Linked DNA regions of Tunturibacter psychrotolerans. The protein of the gene in region 2 binds, or shares a complex with, the protein of the main gene of each other region. Links are inferred from orthologs where the notes say so. Each region holds a gene or a part of one and is shown on either strand. Other genes may lie near its edges.

The links.
Region 1: the proteins of nuoH (region 2) and RBB77_RS10765 are in contact, whole or in part, in a crystal structure (PDB 6Y11), measured with the Thermus thermophilus proteins. The link is inferred for Tunturibacter psychrotolerans from one-to-one orthologs. Residues at the interface, in WP_096411122.1 of Thermus thermophilus: Arg36, Val44, Arg45, Met46, Gly47, Pro48, Asn49, Arg50, Val51, Leu57, Gln58, Ala61, Asp62, Ile64, Lys65, Ile67, Phe68, Lys69, Glu70, Ile72, Val74, Glu223, Ala224, Glu225, His233, Thr234, Glu235, Tyr236, Ser237, Trp241; in WP_096411117.1 of Thermus thermophilus: Arg16, Glu17, Gly18, Leu24, Leu27, Val28, Trp30, Gly31, Arg32, Asn34, Ser35, Trp37, Thr54, Asp55, Ala56, Asp59, Ala61, Arg62, Phe63, Gly64, Glu66, Val67, Phe68, Arg69, Ala70, Ser71, Arg73, Gln74, Ala75, Asp76.

The regions. Positions count from the first base shown.
Region 1 is NZ_CP132942.1:2,587,617-2,590,623, reverse strand. What follows is about bases 174-3,004. They hold RBB77_RS10765 (NADH-quinone oxidoreductase subunit B), read right to left. Parts: upstream 1,983-3,004; coding sequence 1,365-1,982; downstream 174-1,364. Other genes in these bases: glnD ([protein-PII] uridylyltransferase), read right to left, coding at 2,030-3,004; RBB77_RS10770 (OmpA family protein), read right to left, coding at 174-1,140. Also shown: more of RBB77_RS10770, read right to left, coding at 1-173; more of glnD, read right to left, coding at 3,005-3,007. UniProt on the Escherichia coli protein: NDH-1 shuttles electrons from NADH, via FMN and iron-sulfur (Fe-S) centers, to quinones in the respiratory chain. The immediate electron acceptor for the enzyme in this species is ubiquinone.
Region 2 is NZ_CP132942.1:3,961,966-3,965,004, forward strand. Bases 177-3,039 are described here. They hold nuoH (NADH-quinone oxidoreductase subunit NuoH), read left to right. Parts: upstream 177-1,008; coding sequence 1,009-2,070; downstream 2,071-3,039. Other genes in these bases: RBB77_RS16535 (molybdopterin-dependent oxidoreductase), read left to right, coding at 177-957; RBB77_RS16545 (NADH-quinone oxidoreductase subunit J family protein), read left to right, coding at 2,188-2,694; nuoK (NADH-quinone oxidoreductase subunit NuoK), read left to right, coding at 2,700-3,023; nuoL (NADH-quinone oxidoreductase subunit L), read left to right, coding at 3,029-3,039. Also shown: more of RBB77_RS16535, read left to right, coding at 1-176. UniProt on the Escherichia coli protein: NDH-1 shuttles electrons from NADH, via FMN and iron-sulfur (Fe-S) centers, to quinones in the respiratory chain. The immediate electron acceptor for the enzyme in this species is believed to be ubiquinone.

The DNA.
Region 1 (3,007 bases), 1.4 Mb from region 2 along the record:
AGTCACCGTTATCGTTCCTGGCGCTGCGCCTGTCGTGGTCAACGTGGCGGTCGAGGTGTTTCCAGTGACCGAGCCGGCCGTCGCGCTGTAGCTATAAGTCAGAGGACGATTCTGCGGGCTCACACCAGTTGCGGTGATGGTCGAAGAATCTCCAGGAGCAACCGTGGAGGGGTTCGCCGAGCAGCTTACCGTCGGAGGATCAAACTGCTTCACGGTGTAGCTGGCCGAGCAGTCTGCCATCTCGCCAGGCTTCGCACCTTCCGTGACGTGGCCCTTTACCGTGTAGGTGCCGGGATTCGCCGACTTCGTGTCGATGTTGGCTGTCGTCGATGTTCCCGAGATCGTGCCACCATCAGCTGTCCAGGAGTAGGTCGCCGTCTTCTTCGGGTTCAGGTTCAACGGTGTTCCTGTGACCGTAATCGGATCCCCGGGGTAGACCGTGGCAGGAGAGACTGCGCAGGAGTAGGTCACCGGCGGAGGCGGAATGATATGACCGAAGTGAGCCACAATGCCTGTGCTCAACTCAGCTCCGCCCAGGTTCGTTCGTCCACCGATCGCTCCACCAGTCGGAGGGAATACTGGTGGGCCGTAATCCGCATGAACGTAGCGATAGTCTGCCTGGAACAACCGCAGAGAAAACTTATTGTCGAAGAATGGCAGATCATAGTCCATACCGCCGCCGACCGTCAGGGTTGGTCCCCACTGATAGGGGTTGTGATACCCACCCGTTTCAGAGTTGGGTCCGCCCAACCGAGCGCCGCCCGCATGGGCGTGCGCAAACAGCGTGAAGTTCTGCAGCGGTGCACGGAAGATTGGTCCCGCGGACGCCGCGTACAAGCCATCATTATTCCCGTCAGGATGGGCCGCGAACATGATCTCGCCGCCAACCCACTTGTTAAAGTAGTACGCGCCGCTGCCGATCGCACCTATATCGATTGACGAATAGTTGATGTCTTGCGGCTTTACCGAGCCGTGAGCGCCGAAGTACGAATAGCCAAGAAATACATCGACGCGTGAAGGGTTCGGCCCCACCGGGGCGGCTGTGCTGGAAGTCTGCGCGCTGAGACTGGCAGCTCCGAGGCCGACTGCACATGCAGCCAGTACAAACCGGCGTGTACTACGAAACGGGCGATAAACCATACGAGTTCCTCCACTCAAGTCTTACGTTCTACGAGCCTTCACGTCATCTACAGGGATCGTTTTGTTGGTTCGATTCCTTACAGCTTACTTCAGTTGCTAATGCATCCGGGAAAAAAAATACTCTTTGGTGACACTATTTTCAATAGGTTACCAGCGAGAAAAGCAAAACGCCCTTAAGGCGGGCAAGAGGAACCCATCCAGTAAACCGCACTTTTCTTGGTGCGTTAACTCAAATTCAGGGTTTTTCGCATACTGCCGCGCTCTTGCTGGATCTTTTCCTGCAAAAGAGTGATCGCGTAGAGCAACTGCTCCGGGCGAGGCGGGCACCCCGGAACGTACACATCGACCGGAATGACCTGGTTGACCCCCTGAAGCAGGGCATAGTTGTTGAAAACCCCGCCCGAGGTCGCACAGGCACCCATCGAAATCACCCACTTCGGCTCCGGCATCTGCTCATACAGCCGGCGGATCACAGGCGCCATCTTCTGCGAAACCCGCCCGGCAATAATCATCAGATCGCTCTGCCGAGGCGACGGCCGAAAGACCTCCGCCCCAAACCTCGCAATGTCGTACCGCGACCCCCCCATCGACATCATCTCGATCGCGCAGCATGCCAAACCAAAGGTCATCGGCCAGATAGAGTTCTTTCGCACCCAGTTGATCGCAGCGTCCATCGAAGCCAACACGATGCCCTCTGGCTGCTGTTCCCCCCAGCTCACCTCGGTCACCTTCTCATGGTTTTTGGCGGAGCTGTCGAGGGTCCCAAAGATATAACGATCGTTCCTCTGCGGAGTCCCTGTCGGACGGCCGTTGCTCGTGTTTTCGCTGCTAGGTGTGCTCATACCGTTAATATAAAACTCCTCACAGCAGTCCGCGCAGCTTATTTCATCTAGCGCGCGTTATCCTCTATCGCCCGCAACATGGCTTCGAGCAACTGCTTCTCCTCGCCTCTATCCAGTTTTGCGCCATTTCGCGTCAGGTAAAAGACGTCGATCGCCGTCTCACCCTCCGTATCCACCAGAGCCACCTCAATATTGCAGCCCTGCGCCGCCAGCGTCAGGCTCAAAGCACGCAGCAACCCCGTCGTGTCCTGCGCCACCACCTCCAGCAGCGTACTGTGCGACGAAGCCTCGTCGTCGAACTCCACCCGCGTCTCCACCACCACGAGTGGCGCCTTCCGCCTACCTCTCCGTCTTCCGCTCAGCAGCTTCTCCACCGACACCGCCCCGGTCATCACATCATGCACGCTCTTCACAAACGCCTCATGTTCTGAAGCGTTCATCTCCAGCGTCCGAAAGCTGTCCGTGAACCGGAACGTGTCCACCACAACGCCCTGCCGGTTCGAGAATGCATCCGCGGTAACGATGTTCATCCCCCACGCCGCCAGCACCCCCGCCATGGTTGCAAACAGCTGCGGCCTGTCCCGCGTCACCAGCGTCAACTCGCTCACCGCAGGCGCATAACGAAAATCCAGCTGCACCGGATCGCTCGCAAATCCCATCGCCATCTTGAAGTGCGTTCGCACCTGCTCAGGAGTTCTGGTCAACACATAGCGTTCAGGAAAACCCTCCAGATACTCCAGAACCGCGGCCTTCTGCCCTGGCAGCAGCGCCACCACCCGATGCACCAGCTCGCGCTCCTCCTGGGCTCCCAACCGCTCATCATCCACGCTCCGGTCCAGATAATTCGCCGTCGCGATATAGAGCCGCCAGAGATTTTCCGCCTTCCACGGAGTCAGCGCATCCGGATGAACCGCATTGATATCCGCATACGTAAACAACGTCAGCATCCGCAGAGCCTCAGGCGTCTGCATCTTCCCCGCGAACGCGCTCACCGTCTCCTCGTCAAAGATATCTCTCCGCAGCGC
Region 2 (3,039 bases):
CTGCTCATCCTCATCGGGTCCGAGTTGCGCGGCAAAGACCTCAAGAAGCTCATTGACTTCGGCCTTACCATTCCTGGAGCAAAGTTCGCTCTCATCTCCGACTACGCCAACTCTCGCGGCGCCGCCGACATGGGCCTGCTTCCCGACCTGCTACCGGGCTATACGCCGCTCGCAGGTAACACCACTTTTGCCGAGTACAACACTCCCGCCGCTCCCGGCCTCGACATGATCGAGATCTTCGAAGCAGCCGAACGCGGCGAACTTTCTGCTCTGTACGTCGTCGGATCAAACCCGGTCTCCCGTTACGGCATCGATCCTGCCTCACTGAAGAACACCTTCGTCGTGGTGCAGGATATGTTCCTTACCGAGACCGCCGCTCTGGCTGATGTCATCCTTCCGGCCGCGAATCTCTATGAGAAATCCGGTTCCGTAACCAACAGCTATGGCGACCTTCAGCTCGTCAACAAGGCTGGCGACCGCGCCGGTGTCCGCACCGACTTCGAGATGATCGTTCGCATCGCCGACAAGATGGGTGCCAACATGCGCGAGCTGATTCCCTTCGGCAAGGGCACCCGCGCCGACATGGGCCAGTCCCGCGGTGTTCACTCCGGCGAAGCAGACCGCCATGCCGTTTGGCTAGCCGCGAACAACATGGAGCCGAAGCTAAGCCCCTTTGACCCCTTCGCCATTCTCGACGAGATCCAGCGACTAGTCCCGGGATACAACCTGCTGCGTCTCCAGTTGCTCAGTGGCAACGACCAGCATCTTCAACCTGCCGCATCCTCCAACGGTCTCGTTCAAATCGGCAGCCGCCGCGACCTCGTCCTTCCAGCGAACGATACACTGTTTACCTCGGGCACCCTGGGCCGTTACTCCGCCATGCTCTCCGACCTGCAGCACAATGAGAGCCTTCGTCCTCCAACCGGCCTCACCCAGATCCAACCAGCAGCCGACTGAAAAACACTAAACTAGCAGACGCACACAATTACAGGAGCCCAACCGACCGCCGTGAGCCACCTCAGCCCATTTCAGACATTTCTGCTGCTCAGCATCCTCAAGGTTGTGGTGGTGCTCGTCCTCACGCTGATGGCGGTCGCTTACACAGTCCTGCTGGAGCGAAAGTTTTTGGGCCGCATCCAGAACCGCTGGGGGCCTTCCCGCGTCGGCCCCTTCGGCCTGATGCAACCAATGGCTGACGGAATCAAACTCTTCCTCAAAGAAGATCTCCTGCCATTCGCCGCCGAACGGCCACTGTTCATCGTAGCGCCCATCATCGCGCTTGCGTGCTCGCTGATCTCCATCTCCGTCGTTCCCTTCGGCCAGGTCACGCAGGTCGCGGGAGTCGATATCTTCCAGATTGCTGACCTCAACATCGGTCTGTTGGTGATCCTCGGCATCACCTCCATTGGCGTCTATGGCATCGCGCTCTCCGGATGGTCGTCGAACAACAAGTTCTCCCTCCTCGGCAGCCTCCGCGCCACCTCGCAGATGATCAGCTACGAGCTTGCTCTCGGACTTTCGTTGGTCGGCGTGGTCCTCCGCGCGCAGTCTCTCAGCCTGCGCGACATCGTCAACAGCCAGAGCGCCCACGGCATACTCAGCTGGAATGTCTTTGGTGGCTTCCAATTCGTCGCGTTTTTTATCTACTTAATGGCCGCGTACGCCGAGACCAACCGCGCTCCTTTCGACCTCCCCGAAGCTGAATCCGAACTGGTCGCCGGCTACCACACCGAATACAGTTCCATGAAGTTCGCCATGTTCTTCATGGCCGAGTACGCCAACATGATCACCGTGGCTTGCGTTGCGAGCCTCCTCTTCCTGGGGGGAGCCTCCAGTCCCCTGGGTCATCTTCTTCCCGATAACTTCGGCGGCCCTATTCTCACCGCCATCTTTCCCATTCTCTGGTTCGTCGCCAAGGTCCTCTTTTTTCTCCTGCTCTATATTTGGGTGCGCGGCACGCTGCCCCGCTTCCGGTATGACCAGCTCATGAGCTTCGGCTGGAAGTTTCTCCTGCCGCTCGCCATGGCCAATATCGTCGTCACCAGCCTGGTCATGGCTTTACGCAGTTAGCATCAACAAAGGTAGCAACAAGCTGTTTTACAATCAGCAGATAGCCCCTAACGCCGTCTGCTCCGTTTCAAGCGTCTCAAACGATTCAAGAGATCCAAAAAGGAATCGCGGAACATCATGCAACTGGCACTCTTCCTCATCTTTGGCGGGTTGGCCGCAGCAGGAGCAATCAATCTCCTCCTGCAGCGTCATCCCATCAACAGCGCTCTCTCGCTGGTCGTCGTCATGATGTCGCTCGCCGTCCTCTACTGGTCGCTCGGAGCCGAGTTCCTCGCCGCCTCACAGGTCATCGTCTACTCCGGCGCCATCATGGTCTTCTTCGTCTTCGTAATCATGCTGCTCAACGCCGGCGAAGAAGAACGCACCCACGGCAGCCGCGCCGCCTACATCGTCGGCTTCCCAGGCGCCGCCGCGATCTTCTGCCTGCTCAGCTTCGTCTTCCTCTCAGAGCGCCATGCCCTCGGCTCCTCGAACATCGGCGGCTATCTGAACCACGTCACCAGCAACATCACCGAGATCAGCTCTCTGCTCTTCACCAAGCTTCTTCTCCCCTTCGAAGTCACCTCCGTTCTGATCCTGGTCGCCATTCTCGGAGCCGTAGTGCTCGCGCGAAAGGAGCAGTAGCCGCCATGAATTCTCTTGCAGCCGCGCAGGTCCCCGTCGCCGCCTACCTTATCCTCGCTGCCATGCTCTTCTCCGTCGGCGTCGCAGCCTTCCTTATCAAACGCAACCTCATCACCATCTTCATGTCGATTGAGCTCATGCTCAACGCAGTCAACCTCACCTTCGTTGCCTTCGCGCACATGTGGCATCAGGTCTCCGGCCAAATCTTCGTCTTCTTCGTAATGGTGGTCGCTGCGGCCGAGGCAGCCGTCGGCCTTGCCATCATCATCGCCATCTTCCGCACCCGCCAGACACTGAACGTCGATCAGATCGACCTGATGAAATCGTGACCTCTATGCCTTCTGA